Regions from separate parts of the Sedimenticola sp. genome, predicted to be linked through region 3. Evidence: riboswitches for the same ligand, from Rfam matches in the RefSeq annotation. Region 3 holds a riboswitch; each other region holds the start of a gene.
What was found. Region 3 has a riboswitch for cobalamin ahead of ACQY5R_RS06620 (TonB-dependent receptor domain-containing protein). Riboswitches for the same ligand answer to the same signal wherever they lie in the genome.

Region 1 (8,099 bases), on a different contig from region 3:
CGTTTTCCGCCGCCTGAGCGGCCTGCGCCAGCACCAGCGTGCCACCAAGCATCGCCGCACCGAGTACCCTCGTAACCTTTGCCTGCCGGTTGGATTTCATCTCATTTACACTACTCATCGCGTACCTCCACACTGGTGATATTTGAAAAATCAAAACGATTTCCCGACGGACCCGCTGGGCCAAGAAGGGAACGGAAAGCGAACAGCAGCAGGAGAAACCGGCAGAAAACGCCCGGCCGATCGATTGATACATGAATGAACAGAACGGTACCCCATCCACTCCTCCTCTCTTCCTGCGTCCGTACCACCGAAGCGGTCGGTCGCTTATCGCTTGGAGCAGTAGAGTGCAACCGCTGTGCCAGACAGAGCTTGAGAGATAATAACTTTATATTTCAGTTAGTTAGAGAGTTCTAGCAGTCTGACTGGGAGCGACCAATATTGTCCGGGATTCAGACACTATTCCCAAGAAACGCTATAACATACTGTTTTGGAAGGAATTTAATGAAGTGCGTGAAAATACGACATCAACTGTCGTCTATTCGGACAGACGGTGATCGCGGATCTTGTCATAGAGTTGCGAGCGGGAGATGCCCAGCATACGTGCCGCCGGGGCTTTTTTACCGCCGGTCAGCTCCAGCGCGCGACTGATCGCCTGCCGTTCGATACTGGCGATACGGGCCGGCAGCGAGAGCCCGGGCTCAAGCGGCAGAACCGTGCTCACCGCCACACCCTGCCCGGCCGGTACAAAGGGTCGTAAACCGCTGGCGGAGAGGCTTTCACTGGTGCTCATGAGACAAGCCCGCTCCAGGGTGTTCTTCAACTCCCGTACATTGCCCGGCCAGCTGTGGGACTCCAGCACCGCCAGACCGTCACGGTCGATCACCTTCAGCGCTTCGCCACTGCGTGAAGCAAGGGTCTCCAGGAAATACTCACTCAGCGGCTTGATATCCTCGAGCCGCTCGCGCAGCGGCGGCACTTCGAGCAGCAACACATTGAGCCGGTAATAGAGATCGCTGCGGAAACCGCCCTGTTTCACCTTCTCTTCCAACCCCTGGGAGGTGGCGGCAATGATGCGCACATCCACCTTCTCCACCCGGTTGGAGCCGACGGGTTCGAACTCCTGCTCCTCCAGCACCCGCAGTAGCTTGGCTTGCAACTGCAACGGCATGTCGCCGATCTCATCCAGGAACAGCGTACCGCCATTGGCGAGCGCAAACTTGCCGAGCGCCGCCCGTTTATCCGCCCCGGTGTAGGCGCCCGGGCTGACACCGAAGAATTCCGCCTCCAGCAAGCTCTCGGGAATGGCCGCCACGTTGACGGCCACGAACGGTTCATGCCGCCGCACCGAGGCGGAGTGAATCGACTGGGCCAACAGCTCCTTGCCGGTACCGGTCTCCCCCAGGATCAACACCGGACTGGTATGCCGGGCGATGGCCCGCGCCTTCTCTTTCAGGTCATTGATGTGGGCGCTACGACCGATAATATTGGCGATGCTGTAGCGGGTACGCCGCTCGGCCGCCAGCTTCGCTTCCGCATTGGAAAGCCGCTGCTGCAGTATCTCAAACTTGGAGATCAACGGCTTCAGGTAATCCAGATTGTCGTACAGCACAAAACCGACAGCGCCGATCACTTCGCCGCTATCGCTATGCAGCGGCAGGCGGCTGACCACGAAGTGACGATCATTGAAGTGCATGATATCCAGCAAGATCGGCCGCCCCGTCTCCACCACATGGGCAAGCATACTTTCGGGAATCACTTGCTCAATATTTTGTCCCAGCACATCGTCTTCGTTATCGAACCCCAGCAGGGTGAGATATTTCGAGTTAATCCAAACGATGCGTGCCTTCTCGTCCACCGAAATAGCACCCTCGCACATCTCCTCCAAGACATCGAAAAGCGAATCGACCAGTGTGGACTGAATGTCACGGTATGCACTCATAGGGCGGTTTTCCAAAAATTGCGGTGCCAGGTTTGCGTGGCCGCATTTGCTCTTGATTCCCGGCACAACGGGCGTTTTACCGGAAAGGAAACAACACTTCCCAGTCTCCGCCGGGATCATCTCTGCAGCCAATCTGTGGCACTGTTAACCTGCTTTCAGGGACTATTTATCCCACCGGCAGCGACGCTGACTGTACAGCCAAATGTAGTTCATCGTCCGATTAATTGCACCCACTACTACCCCCTCTCCTTCAGGGAGAGGGTTGGGGTGAGGGGATAGGATGAGGTCACTCGCTGTTTATTCATACCCCCTCATCCTGTCATTCAAGGCCCACTCACCCTTCGGGTGCCAGAGGCCTGCGCCGTATTGCAGATGCCGCTGTCTAGCGGGCTCATCGGCCTTTCCTGAGAAGGGCAAGAGGATAAAAAAAGATGCGACAAAAGCGCGCGGAAGAATAGCTCGAAACGGGTCACTTTGACCCATGCCGTACTGACTCAGGGCAGAAACAGCCGTGCCGCCGCAACGGGATTGGAGGGGAAATACCAGTGTAGATAGGAGGCCAGCAATCGCCCCTGGCGATAGATCGCCTCCCCCCTGCCCTGATGCCGGGCGGCTTCGGCGTATCCGGATGCTTCGGGCGGCTCCGTCATGCGGGAGTGGTGGAAGGTATGCCCCCGCAACTCGCCTTCCGGCAACGCTGCCCGCTGCAAACCCAGGTTGGCCAATCGCGACTGCATCACCGATCGACCCGGCAACAGGCCGACCAGATCGGCGCAGTGGCCCTGCAGATCGGTCAACGACTCCAACAGGTAGAGCATGCCGCCACACTCGGCCAGCAGCGGCCTGCCGGCGGCATGGTGCGCGCTTATCGCCTGCTTCATGGCGTGGTTGGCTGCCAACCGGTCGAGGTGCAGCTCTGGATAACCACCCGGCAGGTAGAGCGCATCGGCCGCAGGCAGCGTATGATCGGCCAGCGGCGAAAACGGAAGTAACCTGGCGCCCAGCGCTTGCAGCAGTTCAAGATTGGCCCGGTACAAAAAGGTGAATGCAGCATCGTCTGCCAACGCGATACGCACACCGGCCAGCAACGGCGGCAAGGCTTCGGTTTGCGTGGCGGTAAACCGGACCGGTTGCGGCAGGTCATGAGTAACCTGCTTCAGCGCTTGCGCGGAGCGCGCAATGCGCGCGTCCAGATCACCGATCTCATCCGCCTGCAGCAGGCCCAGATGGCGCTCCGGCAGCGCGATCTCCGCCTCCCGCGCCAGCCAACCGTAAGCGGTCACTCCGCCCGGCAGACTCTCTCTGAGCATCCGGTAATGGCCTTCGCCCGCCACCCGGTTGGCCAATACCCCGGCAAAAGCCAACCCCGGTCGGTAATGCTGCAAACCGTGCACGATCGCACCAAAGGTCTGCGCCATGGCGCTGCCGTCGATCACTGCCAACACCGGGATACCGAACAGTGCGGCCAGATCGGCGCTGCAGGGGTTGCCGTCGAACAGCCCCATCACCCCTTCGATCAGGATCAGATCGGCTGACCCCGCCGCCTCGTACAGTAGTTGTCGGCAATGGGCTTCGCCCCCCATCCAGAGATCGAGCTGATACACCGGATGACCCGAGGCCCGCTGCAGGATCATCGGGTCGAGAAAATCGGGGCCGGTTTTGAACACCCGCACACGCAGTCCCCGGTCGCGGTACAACCGCGCCAGCGCCGCCGTAACCGTGGTCTTGCCCTGCCCGGATGCGGGCGCCGTAATGAACAGTGCGGGACAGCGCCGCACGCTCACCAATCGACTCCCGGCTGCGCCCGGATGCCGGCCCGGAAAGCGTGTTTGATATCGGTCAGTCCGGTGACCGTATCGGCCGCTTCACACAACGCGTCGGGCGCCCCCCGGCCGGTGATCACCACATGCTGCATCGGTGGGCGCGCCACCAGATCATCCAGGACGGTTGACAGCTCCAACCAACCATACTTGAGCGGATAGGTGAGTTCATCCAGCACCACCAGCCCGATGGCCGGATCCCGTAACAGCGTCCGTACTGTCTCCCAGCCGCGTTGTGCGGTGGCGATATCCTGTTCGAGATTCTGCGTCTCCCAGGTAAACCCCTCACCCAGTACATGCCAGGTCACGCCGGGCTGACGGCTGAAGAAGCCCTCTTCCCCGGTATCACTACGCCCTTTGACAAACTGCGCCACACCGACCTGCATACCGTGTCCCAAGGCGCGCGCCAGCATGCCGAAGGCGGAACTGGATTTGCCTTTGCCGTTACCGGTGAGGACCAGCAACAGCCCCTTGTCCTGATCCGCTTGGGCGATGGCGCTATCCACCACCGTCTTTTTGCGTTGCATGCGTTGGCGGTGACGCGACGATTTATCCGACTCACTCATATGTTTATCCTGCGTCCAGATGATGGGATGACGGCGCTCCGCGCACCAAACCGAACAGCAGGTGCACGACAGCGGCGACGCCCAGATAGAAGGCCAGCGATTGCAGGTAAGCCGGGAAATAACGCAGCAGTCGCACGCCGAATTCCGTCAGGGTCGGTTCCGCAAAGCGTCCGGAAAAGAAGTAGAACCCGCCGCTGGAAAACAGCTCACAAACCGTCGCCCCAACCAGTGCCGCGCCGATCAGCGGCAACAGGGTACACCAGGCAAAGCGGTGGCGGCCGGCATACCAGCGCCCGGCTGTCCAGAGCGCGCCATAGGCAGGTAGCAGAAGCAGATAGGCCGGCGTCACACAGAAGGCGTTGACGCCCCCCCAGGTGATCGCGGCGTAATCCAGCAACCCGGCAAGTGCGAACAGCCCGGGCAGTACCCAGACAGGACGCAGGTAGACACCGGCAAGAAAGAAACAGGCCCAGGTGGCACCGGGCAGGTTTTGTAAGGTAGCGAAATGGTGACCGCGAGTGGCGATGATAAGCAGCACCAGGACCATACCGATAAGCAGTTGGTTGTTGTTGGAAAGGGTCAATCTGTTCATATTTTTTCCTCGGACGCACCGACCCGTGCGCCAAACAGTGGCAGAACGACACGACAGAGGAGAAGATAAACGAACAGAGCGGAAAACCCGCTGCAGTCGCCGCATCGCCCTCCGCAATGTCAACTTTCCTGCTCAGGCCGGTCTCCGGGCTGGCGAGTGGTAGGACTACCGGACGGACCGCCTTCCCACGTCGAGACGCAGTGGCCGTGTGATCCGTCGTAACTCGCTTACCGTTGCGGGGGCAGCGCCGGACTTGTTCATAATCTGACTGGGTCAGGAACGCACCGGCTTCCCGTTTCATCCCGTGGGCGGATACCCGCGGGACACCTGAAGCAGATCAAAGGAAGCTATAGCAAAGCCGTTGGGGTGTCAACAAACCGCCCTCAAGGCACGGTTTATTGCAACTATCCGGTTACCGCATGAGGGACAATCGATATAGGTAAGATAGCTCGCTCCATGCTACCGATTGCCGATTCATCCAGAACGACAAAATAGAACGGGGTCCTGCATCCTGCGCGACCCCGCCCCTCTGCCAATGAATCGGTGAACCGTGTCAGCGTGACAACGCCTCGGCGGCCGGCAAATAATCGTAACCCAGATCGTGGGCCACCGCTTCGTAGGTCACCCGACCCTTGTGCACATTCAATCCGGCCAGCAAGCAGGGATCATCCGCCAGCGCCTTGGGGAAACCCTTATCAGCCAGCGCCAGGGCAAACGGTAGCGTGGCGTTGTTCAGGGCAAAGGTGGAGGTCCGGGCAACGGCGCCTGGCATGTTGGCGACACAGTAATGGACAATGTTATCCACGATATAGGTGGGATCGGCATGGGTGGTGGCGTGGGACGTTTCAAAACAGCCGCCCTGGTCGATCGCCACATCCACCAACACCGAGCCCGGCTTCATCCGGCCGAGCATTTCACGGGTAACCAGTTTAGGAGCGGCAGCCCCAGGCACCAGTACCGCCCCCACCACCAGATCGGCATCCAGCACATACTGCTCCAGCGCCTCCTTGGTGGAGTAGATGGTGTTGAGTCGGCCGCCAAACTGCAGATCCAGCTCCGCCAGGCGTTCGATGGAGCGATCGAGTACCGTGACATGCGCTTCCAGACCCATCGCCATACGGATGGCGTTGGTACCGACCACACCGCCGCCGATCACCACCACATTGGCCGGCGCCACACCCGGCACGCCACCCAGCAACAGACCCGCCCCGCCGTGGGATTTTTCCAGACACATGGCACCCGCCTGGATCGACATGCGCCCGGCCACTTCCGACATCGGCACCAGCAGCGGCAAGCCGCCGCGCTTATCCGTGACGGTTTCATAAGCAATAGCGGTGACACCGGAGGCGACCAACAGCTCGGTCTGGGTAGGATCGGGAGCCAGATGCAGATAGGTAAACAGCAGCTGTCCCTCACGCAACATGCGGCATTCGTTCGGTTGCGGCTCTTTGACCTTCACCACCATCTCGGCCCGTTCGAAAATGGTCTCAGCCGCAGCAACGATCTCGGCCCCCACCGCCTGGTAGGCGGAATCGTCAAAACCGATACCGACACCCGCCTGGGTCTCCACCATGACTTGATGTCCATGATGAATCAGTTCACTGACGCTGGCAGGGGTGAGGCCGACCCGGTATTCGTTATTTTTGATCTCTTTGGGTACACCGATGAGCATAGGTTCTCTCCAGACTAGAGGTTGGACGGTTGGTAGTAATCGTTGTCGTCAACAAACAGTATTAAGAATTTAGACTATTTCTCTCGGCATTTTTTCGTTTTGTTTACTATTTTACGCTAAAATTTGCTGGCATATTCACTGATGGCAATAAATATTATGAGCATAGCCAAAAAATCACAGGCAAGATTGCTGGACCGCATAGACCGACGCATCTTGCGCACCTTGCAGGTCGACGGCCGTATTTCCTATGTCGAATTGGGCAAGGCGGTGGGGCTCTCCACCTCACCCTGCCTGGAGCGGGTCAAGCGGCTGGAGCAAGAGGGATACATCAAGGGCTACTGCGCCATACTGAATCCCCAGTTGTTGGCGGCCAGCCTGTTGATCTATGTCGAGGTCAGCCTGGAATACAACTCCTCCGACATCTTCGACCAGTTCCGCAGCGCCGTACTCAAACTCACCCAGGTACAGGAGTGCCACCTGGTGTCCGGCGATTTCGACTACCTGATCAAGGTCAGGATCTCCGACATGGCCTCTTACCGGGAATTGCTCGGCGAAATCATGCACGGCCTGCCCGGCGTCCGCGACACCAAAAGTTACGTAGTGATGGAAGAGTTGAAAGAGACACTGTCGATCGACATACCGGGTTGACTCCGGGCGGCATCCGGATAGGCTACCCCTCACCTCTCAATTCTATTGGACCGCCCATGAGCAGCATCCTGCAAGTCGACAATCTGGTTAAGCATTTCGCCCATGTCCAGGCGGTGAACGGCGTCAGCTTCCGTATTGAGCGCGGCACCTGCTTCGGCCTGTTGGGACCCAATGGAGCGGGAAAAACCACCACCGTGGAGATGCTGGAGGGAATCATCACCCCGACCCAGGGGGATATCCGCTACAAGGGCGAACCGGTGGGCCCGGCATTTCGACGGGAAGCGGGCATCATGTTCCAGGAGACCGCGCTGCAGGAGTTTATCCGAGTCGGCGAGATCCTGAAGCTGTTCGGCCGCTTCTATCCCCGCACCCGACCGCTTGACGAATTGATCGAACGCTGCGCCCTGGGAGAGTTCCTGGACCGGGACGTACGCCGCCTGTCCGGCGGGCAGCGGCAGCGTCTGTTGCTGGCCATCGCGCTGATCAACGATCCGGAGATCGTGTTCCTGGACGAACCCACCACCGGCCTCGACCCCCAGGCACGCCGTAATTTCTGGCACTTGGTCAACGACATCAAGCAAGAGCAGAAAACCCTGGTGCTCACCACCCACTATATGGAAGAGGCCTACGAGTTGTGCGACGAAATCGCCATCATGGATCACGGCCAGATCATCGCCCAGGGTTCACCGCGGGAGTTGTTGAAGAAACATTTCGACCACTCGGTGATCTGCCTGCCGGCGAATGACGTACCGGAATCAATCGACAGCAATACGCAGTTGAAGCTGCACCGCGTGAACGGCCAGGTGGAGATACTGAGTGACGACATCAATGCCAGCATTGAGTGGCTGATCGCCCAACAGGT
Region 2 (8,099 bases), on a different contig from region 3:
GCAACAAATCGATAGCACGATAAATATCGCCCGAGGACGGCGACTGCCCTACCCCAAAATACGCTTTATCCACCGAGGTACCCCAATAGGAGCAAGGTCCGCCCAACATCACGCCCAGCGCCCCGGCCCCTGCCGTCATCACCACGCCGGCATTTGGACTATCCAGCAAGCCCGACTGAGTCCGCCAACTGGTGAGGCTGGCACGAGCGTTTCCCATCATGGCGTAGCCCAATGCCGTGATACGGGCCGGCAACCAGTTGAGCAGATCATCCAGACGGGCCGCACACCAACCAAACTGGCTAAACCGCTCCGTGCGATAACCCCACATCGCATCCAGCGTGTTGACCAGACGATAAAGCACTACCCCGGGAGCGCCGGCAACAATAAACCAGAACAGGGGCGCGAAAATGGCATCGGCCCCGTTTTCCAGCACAGATTCTATGGTAGCCCTAACAATATCGGTACGCTGCATAGCGGTCGTATCCCGACTGACTATCATACCAACCCGCTGTCGGGCCAGTTCCAGATCTGCCATTTCAAGCGCGTCAATAACCGCCCTTGCATGCTCAACCAGACTCCGGGCACCCACGGCAAAGTAGAGCAGTGCCATATCAAACAGAGGACCCAACCAGATGCTGAGGGCGAGGCTACTTAATACTAGGGGGGGGACCAAGATAGTGACGCCCAGCACGCCAACCATATGTTTCTTGCTGCCCGGCTGCCTGTTAAATCGACGCTCGACATATTGCGCCATACGACCAAAACCAACCAAGGGATGCCACTTTTTCACTTCGCCCAACAGTTGATCCAGCAGCAGCGCTATTACAATCACCACCGAGGTCATATCAGAAGTGCCGCCACAACCAACACCGTTGCCTCAATCACTTCACACAGCGCCCCGGCCATGTCCCCGGTAAACCCTCCGGTACGGGAGATCACACTATGGCGAAAGAGATAGAACAATCCAAAGACACTAACCAGTAACCATAACGCCCCCCATCCTGCTATCAGCAGGCAGAACAGGAAGGAGGCCAAAAACACCCAGCCAGTCTCGGTAACGGGGACATTCGCTGCAAGAGTGGAACCCAACCCCGAAGGCCGGACATAGGGAAGAAAGCGGAAGACAGCGACCAATCCGAGCCGACCCAACATCGGCGCCAGTAAGACACTTTCCCAATGTTCGTGGCTAAGCAAGGAGTCGAGCGCGGCAAACTTTACCAGCAACAGCAAGACCACGGCCGCCACCGCGACAGGACCGCAGCGGGGATCCTTCATAATCTCCAGTGTTCGCTCCCGGCTCCCAAGCCCACCTATCCAGGCATCCGCCATATCGGCTAAACCATCGATATGCAAGGCGCCCGTCAACATCACCCAGATTACCAGCAGCAATACGGCCCGTAGAGGAGGTTCCGTTCCACCTAAAAAACTGTCTACCGTTACCAGCAGCAACCCTAGCAGCAGGCCCACAAATGGATAATAGAGTAGACTTTGCCCCTGTTCCCGCTCACTCAACATCTGATCATCGGTTGGAACCGGCAGGCGGGTCAGGAACTGTAACGCAAAGTAAAAAGATCTAATCATTGTTTACTTGTTTTAATGAAGTTTAACGGAGCGAGCCACAGTGGAATACCAATCTTGGGCAACCCTGCTCAATACGAATCCGACTGATTCCCGCATAGGGCAGCTCCAACCTAAACAGGTGACGAAGGGGGATTCCCAACACCTGACCGATCAAGATGCGATTCACGCCGCCATGGGCCACGATCAACAGATGCCGACCGGCTGAGGTGGCCTGGATATCTTGCCAGGCGGACACCACACGGGATTGAAATTGCATCATCGGCTCCCCTCCCGGCGGAGGACAATCGATAGGGTTGTTCCAGAACTTCGTGAGCGATTGGGGAGACACCTTAAACAGCACCTCAGGTGAGCAGCCTTCCCAATCGCCAAAGCCGATCTCCCGAAGTCGCTCATCACGTTCCATGGGGATATCCAGTTTTTCACTTAACTCCTCGGCGAACTCCGCACAACGTAATAGCGGAGAAGAGCGAATACAATCCCAAGTAGCGTGGTCGGTGGTCGCCTGACGCATCTGCTGCCAACCCCGATCACTCAAGCGGTCATCACGCCAACCGCGAAACAAAACTCCGCCCTCAGGCTCTCCGTGACGTATTAGATCAATCGTGGTCACGGCGTCCGTATTCGACACATTCACCCCTCTGCCACACCTGAATCGGCGAAGGTTGCCATGCCGTTATGCAGATCACAGGCCACTCGCAGCAAAGGTAAAGCAGTTGCAGCGCCACTGCCTTCTCCCAGGCGCATCCCAAGATTCAGTAAGGGCTTGGCATCCAGCGACTGCAACATAGCCTGATGGCCCGGCTCGGCAGATTGATGAGAGAATAGTAACCACTGCCGCACATCGGGCTGACAGCGCACCGCCACCAATGCCGCCGCCGTAGTGATATAGCCATCAATCAGGACGGGGATGCCCAGTTGCGCACAGCTAATATAGGCTCCGGCAAGCGCCGCAATTTCAAAGCCGCCTAAGCAGCGCAACGCTTCCAACGGCTGGTGGGTCAAATCGTCATAACGGGATATAGCCTCTCTCAGCAACGCAGCCTTGTGCGCAACGCCTTGACGATCGAGTCCCGTTCCCGGTCCGGCCAACTTTTCGGGGTCACACGGAAGCAGTACACAGCCCAGAGCCGCCGCAGGTGTGGTGTTTCCGATACCCATGTCACCGCCGATAAACAGTTCAGCCCCTTGCTCTTTGGCCCTGAGGGCGGCCGCCCGCCCGGCATTGAGGGCGATGGCTAGTTGCTCCGGGGACATGGCGTCTTCATATTGCAGATTCGCCGTACCGGCACCCGCGCGATGACTGATCACACCGGGTAGATCAGCCGGTTCAACCACCGTGCCCACATCCACCACTTCAAGTACCGCGCCCAGGGAGTTTGACAGTACGCTGATCGCCGCCCCACCCGCCGAGAAATTGGCCACCATCTGTACCGTCACCTCTTGAGGAAAGGCGGAGACACCGGATGCGGCTACGCCGTGATCAGCGGCAAAGACCGTAATTTGAACCTTATCCACCCGCGGTGCTTCACTGCCCTGCAAAGCAGCCAATTGAATCGCCAAGGTTTCCAGCATGCCCAAGGAGCCGGCCGGCTTGGTCAATTGACCCTGCCTCTGCGTCGCCTGTGATGCGACGGTTTGATCCGGTAATAGCACCGAGTGAGTAAGCCAGTCTGTGTTCAAATCTGTTCCCCTTTTAATGTCAGTGGCAAACCCGCCACGGTTAATATTACCCGGTCACATAGCTGGGCCAGCTGTTGATGTAGCCAGCCGGACTCATCCTGAAAACGTCGGGATATTTCACCCATGGGTACAATACCCATACCGACTTCATTGCCGACCAGAATTAGATTGCCCGGCAGTTCAGGCAGGAGGCGGATCAATGCCGCCGTCTGTGCCCGGAAATGTCGTCCCTCTTCCATCAGTAAGATATTGGAGAGCCAGAGTGTCAGGCAATCTACAATCAGAAACCGTCCCGCCCCGCAGTGCTGACTGAGCGCCCCTGAAAGATTCACCGGTTCTTCAATGGTCAGCCAGGTTTCGGGTCTTCTGTCACGGTGTACTCGGATACGCTGATCCATCTCTATGTCGCTCTCCGCCAAAGCCGCGGTGGCGATATAGATCACTTCCTCACCCGACTCTTTTGCCAGCCGTTCCGCCAGAGAACTTTTACCGGACCGGGCTCCCCCGAGAATCAACTGTTTCACGTCGTGAACACCTATCGAATCAAAAGGCGCTCATTATGGAGGCCAAATAATCAGAGGTAAACTTTCTCGCTAAAACCTGTAAACTTAGCCGTTCAACATCTCTTCAGGTGCCCCGCCTTCGCGGCAGGGAGAATCGGGAAAGCGGTGTAATTCCGCTACGTGCCCAACGCTGTGATGGGGATTTCATGAGTGGATGACGTCCATAGAGGCCGTTGTCAGCCACTGGACTCAGGTCCGGGAAGGTGCCCATGAAAGATGATCCAGAGTCAGAAGACCGGCCTGAAGAAACTCAGCGATGGATACCTGGTCACGTATCCTCGATTTTCCAAGCAAGGGGAATATTATGGAAAATCAATCTGTTACACATCAACCAGAACTCGCGTTCGATGATAGCGAACGTAACGCACTGTATAAAGCGATCTACTCTCGCCGGGATGTCCGGGGACAATTCAAGCCTGATCCCATCCCGGATGACGTGCTGGCGCGCCTGTTACAGGCAGCCCATCATGCGCCGTCCGTCGGTTTCATGCAGCCGTGGAATTTCCTCCTGATACGCTCCCCGGAAATTAAACAGCAAGTTCACCAGTTGTTCCTGTCTGCGAACCGGGAAGCCGAGACGATGTTCGAGACGCCAGAGAAGCGACAGCTCTACAGTACCCTCAAACTGGAAGGCATTCTGGAGTCCCCGATTAATTTGGTTATTACTTGCGACCGGGAACGTGCGGGGCCCGTCGTCATCGGGCGGACCCACGATATGGCGATGGACATCTATAGCAGTGTCTGTGCCGTACAAAATCTCTGGCTTGCCGCACGCAGTGAGGGCGTGGGCGTGGGTTGGGTCAGCATCTTTGATCGGATGAAACTGAAAAAATTGCTCAATCTTCCGGCGCAGGTTACCCCGGTCGCCTACCTCTGCATCGGCTACGTAGCGCATTTTTTCGCCGAACCTGAATTGAAGAGTGCCGGCTGGCGCGATCGACTGCCCCTTAAAGACCTGGTCTACTTTGACCATTGGGAGAACAGCCACCCTGAAGAAGGGTGCACACTGTTATCTGTGCTGGAATCGACACCCTATTAATCTTAATCTCGGGGAGGGGCCTCTCCCTCTCCGTCAGTCAACTCCATCCCATCTCACTCATTATCAACCCTTGATATAGAGCAGGTTTTTACCCCCTATAGGGACTGTTAATGGACCCGGATTCGGATATACTCTTGATTGCTTTTATTAATCCGGCTATTTGAGTAATTTATCTTGCAACACCAAATGCAGTGCGATTCTGTTGTTCCATTTGCCTTACTGTCAGGACCGTCAAACTAGGGATTAATGCCACTCATTGTCATTAACCCGGACGGTTGTTTTTTTATGTTGAATAAAAAAAACGAGGGGAGAGATGAGTTTAAGTCACTTACTACCGCCACTATTGGGGATACTGGGCCTGTTTGCGGCCTTTAAAATTTATAAGCTGGTCATGCTTTACGAGACCGGTAATGAAAAAGTCACCAAAATTGCCGAAGCGATACATGAAGGCGCCATGGTCTTCATGAGACGTGAATACAAGATGCTGGGGACATTCTCAGCCGTCCTGGTCATCCTTCTGCTGTTTATGTTGGGCGTAAAAACCGCCTTTGCATTTGTCGTGGGTGCCAGTGCTTCTGCGCTTGCCGGCTATATTGGTATGTTTTCCGCCACTCAGGCCAATGTGAGAACCACTACGGCGGCACATGAAAAAGGTGCTTCTGAAGCCCTGTCCATCGCCTTCTTCGGTGGGTCTATTATGGGACTGTCGGTCGCCTCATTGGGTCTGATCGGCCTCGGCACCCTGTATCTCTTCTTTGGTGGCGATCCTGAGACGGCTCACGCCATACACGGTTTCGGCATGGGCGCCTCTACCGTTGCCCTCTTCTCGCGTGTCGGTGGTGGCATCTTCACCAAATCGGCCGATGTGGGCGCTGACTTGGTCGGCAAGATCGAAGCCGGGATTCCGGAGGATGACCCTCGTAACCCGGGAGTTATCGCCGATAACGTCGGGGACAACGTAGGGGACGTCGCAGGCATGGGGTCGGATATCTTCGAGTCTTACTGCGGAGCCATGATCGCGACGATCGCCATCGCCTCGACCATGACAGCGGATGTTCTCGACCCCATAGGCAAGCAGGCTGATTTGATGTTCCTGCCCCTCGCCTTGGCTTCCTTGGGATTAATCTGCTCCATTATGGGTATTTTGCTGGTGCGCAGGTACTCAGCCAAAAGTCCGGAAGTGGCGCTACGAACCGGCACCATAGGTGCAACAATTCTGTTCATTATCACTTCTCTGATTTTGATCAAGATAATCGGCGTCACAGCTGCTGTATGGGGAGCCGTGCTCTCGGGCGCTGTCGGTGGAATCATTATCGGACTGGTGACGGAGTATTATACCGCTGGCAAACCTATCATACAGATAGCCAAATCGGGTGAAACCGGACCAGCAACGGTTATGATTGCGGGTCTGGCAATCGGCATGCAGTCAGTCGTCATTCCGATTCTGACTATTTGTGCCATCATCTTCGCTTCCAGCTCGCTGGTAGGCCTGTATGGCGTAGGCATCGCCGCCGTTGGCATGCTGGCAACAGTTGGCATTACCATGGCAATCGATGCCTACGGACCGGTTGCGGATAATGCCGGAGGTATTGCCGAGATGGGGGGACTGGGTGAGGAGACACGTGCCATCACCGACTCCCTTGACGAACTGGGCAATACCACAGCTGCAATCGGCAAAGGATTTGCCATCGGTGCCGCAGCACTGGCCGCGTTGGCTATTATTACCGCATATGTGGAAACGGTCTCGGCAAACATCCCCGATTTTGCGCTCAGCCTGAATAATCCCCATGTGCTAATAGGCCTGTTCATAGGTGGCATTCTCCCCTTCCTGATCGCAGCAATCACCATGACTGCAGTAGGTGATGCCGCTTTTGACATGATCAAGGAGATTCGTCGTCAATTCCGTGAAATCCCCGGTCTGATGGAAGGTACGGCCGATCCCGATAGTGCCCGTTGCGTGGATATTGCCACAACCGCCGCCCTCAAAAAGATGATCCTACCCGGCGTGATCGCTGTTGCCGCACCGATGGTTATCGGATTTGTATTGGGGGCTGAGTCACTAGGCGGTATGCTCGGTGGGGCGTTGCTGGCTTGTGTTCTCTTGGCGCTAATGATGGCCAATGCCGGGGGGGCCTGGGACAATGCCAAGAAACATATTGAAAAAGGTAATTTCGGCGGCAAAGGCTCTGATGTACATAAAGCAGCGGTCGTCGGCGATACCGTAGGAGATCCGTTCAAGGACACCTCAGGTCCGTCAATGAATATTCTGATCAACGTTATGGCTATTGTGAGCCTGGTTATTGCGCCTTTGCTTAGCTAATCCTGGCTCGCGGATCAGGGTTCAATAACCTCTTTTCCCTGATCTGAGCCTCAAAGTGCCGGCGGCCCTTGTCTTCATTTGGTCGCCGGCACGCCTCCTTCCGCAGCAGACTAAGATAACTGCAATTTTCCGTATTCCGTCATTTTTTGGGTACAACCCCACAAGAACTGCTATATTAATAGTGTTATCAAGGGTATAAGCATGATCAGACCAAGCCTTTCAGGGCTGGTTTATTTGACATGACCGTCTGCGCAGGAATGACAATATGGAAATATTCGTTCGAAGGCTACCGAACTCAACAACTCGGCTTGACCTGATGCAGTTTATTTCTGCCGCACTCAAACCCAAATGGTATCTATTGCAGTTCTCTCCTATCGGTACGCTAGGCCATTGCGATATCTGTCGGATCGACGATCCAAAAACCAAACAGGTTGAATACCACGGAATCGTCCAAGTTGAACCGCCCTCAGCCGCGCTAAGTCTCATAAACCGGCTCAACGGAGAACTGTTCAAGACGAAAAAAGTGGAGGTACGAAAGTTCTTCCGCCGTTCTTCAAAAAGGGACAGACGACGAATTCAGGATAGTCAGCCCCCCAATGAGATTATTGAAAAACGCAAACAAGACCGCAGAAGATCCGGCATAACGATTGACTTTCTCCATGCAGGAATAACTTCGGATAAAGTGACACCTACGCGCGGCCTCAAGGTTCTGACGCATTAGATGCGGCAATAGCTCGCTGCGGTGGCAAGCAGGTCCTTGTGCTGCTTGGCAATGGTCATTGTCCGGGCTTTATCTTGGGGGAATACTTGAGAGTAAGTTTTGCTTCTATCGTAGCCATGGATAGCAAAAATCATGGATATCCTCTCCCCAAACCAGGCAACCCCTATGCCTACGTCTATTGAGTTGAAATTACCT
Region 3 (8,099 bases):
CGTTGGCGTATCCAACAGACTCTCGCGCGCCGCCTGCAGAACCGGCAAGGGGTTGGAACCGACAAATAGCGAAACGCCGAAAAGCAGGCAGACTGAGAGCCCCAGAAGCGTGACCAGTGACACCTGATGCTGTCTCATTGCGGCAGGCTCCGATGCAGGATCTCGACCGCTTCGGCGATCATCGGCCCGCCGCAAATCCAGTACTTATAGGCTACCTCGATCGGCTTGCGGCCTTCGGTCAGCCGTCGCAGTACCGGGTGTTGCAACATCTGCTGCCCCCGCGACTGGGTACCGGGCGCATAAGAGGAGGTAAACAGCTGAACCGGCTTTGCCAGGATCAATCGCTCCAGATCGATCGCACCGTAACCGACCACCCCTTCACTCACCGCAACATTGTCCCACCCGGCCAATTCGAGGGCACTGTGCTGTAAGGTGTGGGCACCACTGGTATACCCGTTGGGCTGATAAAATACCCCTTTGGGCCTGTGAGTCGGACGCTGTTGCTTGACTTGTTCCAGTCGGCTGTCCATATCGGCAACCAATAGTTCGCCTTGCGCTTTTTTGTCGATCAATCGAGCCATCAGACGAATATTGTCACGGATATCCTGAATATCGGAAGCGAGCGGAAACCGCTCCACCCGGTAACCCAGTTTCTTCAGCAAACCGACCAATGAACGATTGGTATAGGCGCCGGCCACAATCAGGTCGGGTTTCAGGGCAAGAATCTCCTCCGCCTTGCCATGGTTGACCGGGTACGCTTTCGCCTGTCGTGCCATATAGGAACTGTTGGGCTCCAATGCAAGATGACTGACCGAGGCAATTTGCCCCGGTTCACCCAACATCAGCAGCAACTGATCGGTACAAAGATTGATAGAGACGATACGTTGCGGAGGCTCTGCCGCATCGGCGATCAGTACCGTGCCGATGCATAACAGAAAAGTGAGTAATCCCTTGTTCATTATTTAGTTACTCACTTTTCTATTCGCGTGATCTCCGCCCTGCCCACCCGAGACGATGAGTGAGCAGAACGATTATCCCCTATTTCGGTTGATACTGAACAGAGACAAACAGTTCACGCCCGCCAGTGTTATAGGTGCGAATCGTCTCATAGTCCCGGTCAAACAGGTTACGGACCTGTCCGCGCAGCGTCCAATCCCGGGTCAAGTGGTGAGCCACCCTGAGATCCACTACCCCAAAGCCGTCCGTCCTGAGGGTATTGGTGGTATTGCTGTAACTGTGGCTGCGTGCCTTCCAGGTGGCGCCCAATTCGGTGTTGCCGAAGGCCCGGTCGATATCCACCCGAACGGCCCGCTCATTGCGGTCGGTCAGCAGCTTATCCGTGGCACGATTACGCGGATCGAGCAGGGTCAGACTGCCGCTAACCTGCCAACCTGCCAGCTCGGTGCTGACACCGGCCTCCAAACCGTCAATCCTCGCCTGACTGACATTTTGCGGCTGATACACGAACGGGCTGATCTCAACCCACTCAATCAAGCCGTCGATATCGGTGCGGAAGAGATTGACGTTCCACTCACCCCACGCAGGTTTACCCCTGAGCGACAACTCGACGCTCTCCGACTCTTCCGGCGTCAAATTCGGATTGCCGCTCGAACCCCATGGATCCACATAGTAGAGGTCATTAAAGGTCGGCGCACGAAAGCCGGTACCATAGGAAGCCACCAACCGTATCGTCTCGGTTAAGGCCCTTCCCCAGGCGATATTGCCTGTGTTGGCACTGCCAAATGCTTCATTGTCATCGTGGCGTAATCCAATCACCAGATCGTTCTCGCCGAATGCCGTCTGATACTGGACAAACAGCGCCTTATTGTCGCGCTGATTGACACTGTAGGCACTGGTGCCTTCGACCTGATCCCGCAAAAAATCAACGCCAACGGTGAGGATACTCTCTTCGCTGAGCGCCACATCGTTTTGCCAGGCGATCTGGCTCCGTTTGGTATTGAAGAAGGAGCTGAAACCGCTGTTGACGAAGTTGGTTGTCTCATCCCGACTTTCGCCGAGTATGAATGACATATCCCAGGCTTCGGTGGGTGAGTACTCCAGCTTGCCATTCACCGCCCGTTGCAGGAAGTCGGTATCGTATAAATTGCTGGCGCCCCAGGCGCTGTCGTATTCATTCTCGCCCTTTGCCTGTAATGCGCTAAAGCTGAGCTTAAGACCGTTCTCAAAACGGTAGCCGAGGTGACCGGAGATGGAACGATTCTGATAACCGTCCTTATCCGGATTATTGTTTTTCAACGCCGTAAAACCATCCGTTTCAAGATCGGCCAAATCGATACCGTAATCCAGGTTACCCTGACTACCGTTGACCCCCAGTGCCACCCTTCGGGTATTGTGTGAGCCATATTCCGCCTCGGCATTGATCTGCCCACCGCTTGCCCCCTTTTTAGTAAATATCTGGATCACCCCTCCCATAGCATCAGCGCCATAGAGTTGGGAGCGCGGCCCCCGGACGATCTCGATACGCTCGACCTGTGCCAACGGTATATCTTGAATCGCTGTCAGGCCCAGGGTGGCGGAACCGACACGTACACCGTCAATCAATATCAACACCTGTTTCGAGTCGGTACCACGTAGGCGGATACCGGTTGCCTTGCCCAGTCCGCCATTGCTGCTGATGGTGAGTCCCTGTGAGCCATCGAGCAGTTGGGTGAGATCTTTGGCTTGGCTGTGCAGAATATCTTCATGGGTTATCACGGTGACAGCGGCCAACGTCTCATCGATGCTCTGAGCCATCCGATTGGCGGTTACGTTCACCCTGTCAAGTGATGTGGCGGCATGGGTCGCCCCCAGCGGCAGCGCCAGGGCGAGGCTGGATAGAATTATCGATGGATACGGTTTATTGCGGATCATTGTTGGGTCTCTCCGTTACTCCACAGAGGGAGTGCATTTGGAACAAATGCAGGGCGGAAAAGAGAGACTTGCGAATGCCGAGAAGATCTCACGAATCTCAACAGCGGGACTGCATACAAGTACAGGTATTTCCGACCTGCCTGAATGCGTCAGCTAACGGAAGACCGCTCTACTGAATACCCCGTTCGGTAGAAATGCGACGCATGAAAGGCAGGTTTCCTGACTTGCAGATCGACACCCGATGTCGCCTTCCCAATCGTTGGATCAGTGGCTTCGTGAAACCGGATTACTTGCTTACAGTTGCGAGGACAGTCGAGGAGTTGCCTGGATCAGGCTCACCTTGTTCCCTATTAACCCTTAACGGGCACCTTTCAGAGGCGGCTATTTTAAGCCAAGTTGAAAAATCCACAAGGGAATTTACTCCCCATAGAATATTCGGCCATGCAGGTATTCGCTGTTTTGGGCGCTGTTTTCCATCCAGCCGTCAATTCATGGCAAAACGGATAGGTAATTGAAACTCCCACTGATCGCGGCCCAGTTGGGGGGGAATCCGCTTAAAACGCCCCAGATCCAAAACCGCCCGGGAAGCGGCCCGGTCCAGAATCGACCAGTGGGAACTGCTGACGATCTCTACGTTGGCGATGGTACCGTCCTTAAGCACAGTGAACAGCACCCTGACCTCACCCTCATAACCCTTTTTGCGCGCCCGCAACGGGTAGCGTTTGTGCCTTTCTATGGCAGCCACCAAATCATCCATGTAAGACTGTTCAATCTGATTCAGCTCCCCTTCCCGCTGCTTTGACGCGATATCAGAGCGGTGTGAGTCTGTGGCCAGCGCAGGACCGGAGGAACCGGTCTGCGACAGCTCCGACACTGCCTCAAGGGGCGAATCGGCCTGTTTCGCCGATTCCGCTATGTCTTGCGTTGTCGGCGGCAGGGGCTGCTTCTGCTGCACGGAGGAAGCGGCCGCCGGCGGTTGCTTTTCTACACGACCGGATGCGCTGGGTGCTTGAGTGGCAGGTGACGTCCGGGGCAGCCTCGGCTGTCTGGGCGGCGGTACGGGTTCGATCGCTTTCGGCGTCAACGGCCCCGCCACCCGAACAGTCGGCTTTTGTGGTGATACGCTCACTTCAGTCGAGGGCGGCTCCGGCACATTCGGTAAGCTGTTTTTGCCACGCACAACGGCAACCTTCACGCCCTTGCCCGGAGCGGCCGCTTCCGACCGCTCTTGCAACGTAACGCTACCCAAATAGAAAAAAACTGTTCCGTGGGCCAGTAGTGACAGAAACACACTGACCATGCGCGCTGACATGAGTTTCTTCAATTCAACCGTTTATCAAGTCCTGGAAAGCCGCATCTTGGGCGCGTCCAGGGAGTGAATGGTCAGGTTGCAATAGCTGGAGCATCGCCTTTGCCTTGTGAAAGGTTTCCTGATACTCGGCTTCCATTTCCGAGTCTGCTACCAGACCACCACCTGCCCAAAAGCGCATCCTACCATCAATATGCACCAGCGTGCGTATAGCGATATTGGTGTCCATTTGGCCGTCGAATCCGATATAGCCGATCGAGCCGCAATAGACACCGCGCCGCTCCGGCTCCAACTGTTCAATGATCTCCATCGCCCGCAATTTCGGCGTTCCGGTGATGGAGCCACCAGGGAAACAGCCCCGCAGCAGATCCAGCGTATCCCGATTCGATGCCAGCCGACTGTTAATAACGGAGACCAGATGATGCACCGTAGCATAGCTCTCCAAACCGAAAAGTTGGCTAACCTCGACACTGCCCAGGGCACTGGATTTACTCAGATCATTTCGCAACAGATCCACAATCATCAGGTTTTCCGCCCGATCCTTGCTACTCTCCTGTAGCCGCTTCCGCAGCAACAGATCCTCCCCGGGGTCCGCACCGCGCGGCACTGTCCCCTTGATCGGCCGGGTCTCCACCAAACCGTTCCTGACCTTGAGGAACCGCTCCGGTGATGAGCAGAGCACCTGCACCGCCGGCGTGTTGAGATAGGCCGAAAACGGTGCCGGATTGAGCCTCCGCAACTGCTGGTACGCCTGCCAGGGATCGCCCTCGGTCGTGACGGAAAAACCTTGCGCCAAATTCACCTGATAGCAGTCCCCTTCCAATATATAGCGCTGTACCTGCCGAAAGGCGTCCGCATACTGCTGCCGGGTCATATTGGATGAGAGGGTCCCTGTCACCTTGAAGGGAGCCGTTTTCGTGTGGGTACCGGGACGGCTGAAACGCTCCTCCAATTGCGTCCACTGTAGCCTTGTACGCGGGTCAAACCCGCTACCGGCCAACCAACTGCGCTGCTCCAGGTGATCCACCACCACCGCCCAGTCATAGATTCCGATGGCCATCTCCGGCAATGACTCCCTATCCCGCGCCTTTACCGGTAATCGTTCAAGCAAGCGTCCCAAGTCATAGGAGAAGTAACCCAACGCGCCACCATAAAAGGGCAATGGACCGGCCTGTTCCGCCGGATACCGTTTAAGTAACGACTGCAACAGTCGCAACGGATCCTCATTTGTCGTAGTACGAGCGCCATCCGCTGCAATCACCTCCGTCTGCCCATTGCGGGTCACCAGAGACAACATTGGATTCTCTACTATCAGGTCATAGCGGGCCTGATTGCCGATTCGGTCTCCACTATCCAGCAGTATCGACCAAGGCTCACCGGCAATCGGGGCAAACAGCCTCGAGGTATCGGACAGGTAGGGAAGTTCCTGCAGCAGTGGGATCGACTGACTCATTATCGGAGATGGATAAGGGGTATGAAAACGGTTCACAAGTTAGTTCAGGCCGGGCAGTATATCATCAGCCGTCATATCCGCCGGGTCTTAACCGGTGGATCACCCACATTCCATAGGAAAGCGACATGTCCCACCCTCTCCACCGTTGCGAATGGGCCGGAACGGACCCACTCTATCAGCAGTATCACGATCAGGAGTGGGGTGTCCCCTGCCGGGATGATCGCACGCTGTTTGAATTCCTGATCCTGGAAGGTGCACAGGCCGGACTTTCCTGGATCACCGTTCTGCGGAAACGGCAACGCTATCTTCAGGTCTACGATCAGTTTGATGCGGAAAAGATCGTCCGCTACAGCCCGCGCAAGATCGAGCAACTCCTGGCTGACCCCGGCATCATTCGCAATCGACTGAAAGTTATGGCCAGCATTAATAATGCCCGGTTATTCCTTGATATTAAAGATGAATTTGGTGATTTTTCATCCTTCATCTGGCGTTTTGTCAACGACCGGCCAATTATTAATCATTGGCCATCCCTGAACGCGGTACCCGTCACCACCCCTGAATCCGATGCCATGTCCAAAGAGCTGAAGCGGCGTGGCTTCAAATTTGTCGGTAGTACCATCTGCTATGCCTATATGCAGGCTGTTGGCATGGTCAACGACCACACGGTCAACTGTTATCGTCACCGGGAACTCTGTTGAAGCGTCGACAAAATTTCCACGACGGAGCGCCTGTTACAACATAAAAAAGGGATGCCTAATCGGCATCCCTTTTTGATTGGTCGGGCGGACAGGATTTGAACCTGCGACCACTTGTCCCCCAGACAAGCACGCTACCAGACTGCGCCACCGCCCGAAAACTGAGCGCGCATACTAGGCGGTATGCACCCCGTTGTCAATGCTGCCCTGAGCCACCCGGGAGTCAGCGCTTGAGTATCTGCAGCACCTCTTCCAACTCTGCCCGCAGCTGCCGGGCTATCTGATGACTTTGGTCCTGATCATCCTTGGCGCCCTCTCCGGAAAGCTGCTGCCGCGCACCGCCAATAGTGAACCCCTGGTCATAAAGCAGGCTGCGTATCTGGCGAATCATCAGTACGTCGTGACGTTGATAATAGCGACGATTGCCGCGCCGCTTGATCGGCTTCAGCTGCGTAAACTCTTGCTCCCAGTAACGCAGCACATGAGGCTTGACGCCGCACAGCTCGCTTACTTCACCAATGGTGAAATAACGTTTACCGGGTATCGCCGGCAGATCGGCAGTATTACTGCTTGCTTCCAGCATAAGCTTCGACCCTCGCCTTCAATTTTTGACCCGGGCGGAATGTGACCACTCTGCGTGCCGAAATCGGGATCTCTTCACCGGTCTTTGGATTTCGTCCAGGGCGCTCCTTCTTTTCACGCAGATCGAAGTTACCGAATCCGGACAACTTAACCTGGGCCCCTTCTTGCAGTGAAATGCGCACTTTCTCAAAAAACATTTCAACCATCTCCTTGGCTTCCCGTTTGTTCAGGCCAAGTTCATCAAAAAGTTTTTCGGCAATATCCGCCTTGGTCAAAGCCATATGTTCAATCTCTCAGTTGTGCGTTGTAGCGATCCGTGAGCGCAGTGATCACTTGCGCCATCACGCTTTCCACTTTTTCATCGGTAAGAGTGTGGGAACTTTCCTGTAAAATCAAGCCCAAAGCGAGACTTTTTCGTCCTGAGTCTACCTTTTCACCAGTATAGACATCAAAAAGCAGGATTTCTCTCAGAATTTCCGGCACGGTTTCACTAATTGTCTGACGAATCGCATCAAATTCGACGCCCTGATCCACCACAATCGCGATATCACGACGAATGGACGGATATTTGGAAAGGGTCTGGAAGGCCGGCAAACGCCCCTCCAAGAGGCTGTTTACGCCGATTTCGAACAGGTATACCGCACCGGTCAGGTCGAGTTTACGCTCCAACTCCGGGTGCAGCTTGCCAATCCAGCCGACAGATTCACCCTGGCGAAGCACCTGTGCACTCTGTCCCGGATGCAAGGCACTGTGCTCAGACACGCTGAACTCAAAGGCTTCCGGACAACCGGTCAGGGCGAACAGGGCCTCCAGGTCCGCCTTCAGGTCGAAGAAGTCTGCTGCGCGCGCCGGTGCTCCCCATGCCTCTGGCGCCGCCGCACCAGAAATGAGCCCAGCAATCATTAATTCTTGTTTAATTTCATTATCTTGCTTAATAAACCTAAGGCCTGACTCGAAGATTCTGACGCGGGATTGTTGGCGCGACTGGTTATACATGGCCGTCTGCAGCAGACCAGCCCAGAGCGTAGTACGCATGATGGACATATCCGATGAGATCGGATTGGCCAACACCACCGTGTCATGGCCCGAGTCGACCAGGTCGTGCATCTCTTTACTGATAAAGCTGTAGGTAATCGCCTCCTGATAATCCCGATCCACTAACAGCTGTTTGGCGCGCTGCAGACTAAAG

Region 1: another riboswitch for cobalamin. It lies ahead of ACQY5R_RS07935 (hypothetical protein); the one in region 3 lies ahead of ACQY5R_RS06620 (TonB-dependent receptor domain-containing protein).
Region 2: another riboswitch for cobalamin. It lies ahead of bluB (5,6-dimethylbenzimidazole synthase); the one in region 3 lies ahead of ACQY5R_RS06620 (TonB-dependent receptor domain-containing protein).

What each region holds. Positions count from the first base shown of each region.
Region 1 covers NZ_JBNKFS010000009.1:10,333-18,431, reverse strand. Annotated here, with positions in the region: gene ACQY5R_RS07955 (TRAP transporter substrate-binding protein) at 1-118, opposite strand, end outside; gene ACQY5R_RS07950 (sigma-54 interaction domain-containing protein) at 536-1,939, opposite strand; gene ACQY5R_RS07945 (cobyrinate a,c-diamide synthase) at 2,434-3,717, opposite strand; gene cobO (cob(I)yrinic acid a,c-diamide adenosyltransferase) at 3,720-4,325, opposite strand; gene ACQY5R_RS07935 (hypothetical protein) at 4,330-4,917, opposite strand; cobalamin riboswitch at 5,036-5,263, opposite strand; gene ald (alanine dehydrogenase) at 5,471-6,589, opposite strand; gene lrp (leucine-responsive transcriptional regulator Lrp) at 6,746-7,237, shown strand; gene ACQY5R_RS07920 (ATP-binding cassette domain-containing protein) at 7,294-8,099, shown strand, end outside.
Region 2 covers NZ_JBNKFS010000004.1:96,158-104,256, forward strand. Annotated here, with positions in the region: gene cbiB (adenosylcobinamide-phosphate synthase CbiB) at 1-844, opposite strand, end outside; gene ACQY5R_RS03815 (adenosylcobinamide-GDP ribazoletransferase) at 841-1,581, opposite strand; gene ACQY5R_RS03820 (histidine phosphatase family protein) at 1,604-2,209, opposite strand; gene cobT (nicotinate-nucleotide--dimethylbenzimidazole phosphoribosyltransferase) at 2,212-3,261, opposite strand; gene cobU (bifunctional adenosylcobinamide kinase/adenosylcobinamide-phosphate guanylyltransferase) at 3,258-3,785, opposite strand; cobalamin riboswitch at 3,874-4,082, shown strand; gene bluB (5,6-dimethylbenzimidazole synthase) at 4,129-4,863, shown strand; gene ACQY5R_RS03840 (sodium-translocating pyrophosphatase) at 5,177-7,183, shown strand; gene ACQY5R_RS03845 (RNA recognition motif domain-containing protein) at 7,449-7,904, shown strand; gene ACQY5R_RS03850 (ATP-binding SpoIIE family protein phosphatase) at 8,037-8,099, shown strand, end outside.
Region 3 covers NZ_JBNKFS010000007.1:49,735-57,833, reverse strand. Annotated here, with positions in the region: gene ACQY5R_RS06630 (FecCD family ABC transporter permease) at 1-138, opposite strand, end outside; gene ACQY5R_RS06625 (ABC transporter substrate-binding protein) at 135-959, opposite strand; gene ACQY5R_RS06620 (TonB-dependent receptor domain-containing protein) at 1,039-2,871, opposite strand; cobalamin riboswitch at 3,064-3,258, opposite strand; gene ACQY5R_RS06615 (energy transducer TonB) at 3,356-4,183, opposite strand; gene pabB (aminodeoxychorismate synthase component I) at 4,197-5,633, opposite strand; gene ACQY5R_RS06605 (DNA-3-methyladenine glycosylase I) at 5,759-6,331, shown strand; tRNA gene ACQY5R_RS06600 (tRNA-Pro) at 6,409-6,485, opposite strand; gene ACQY5R_RS06595 (MerR family transcriptional regulator) at 6,552-6,911, opposite strand; gene ihfA (integration host factor subunit alpha) at 6,892-7,191, opposite strand; gene pheT (phenylalanine--tRNA ligase subunit beta) at 7,196-8,099, opposite strand, start outside.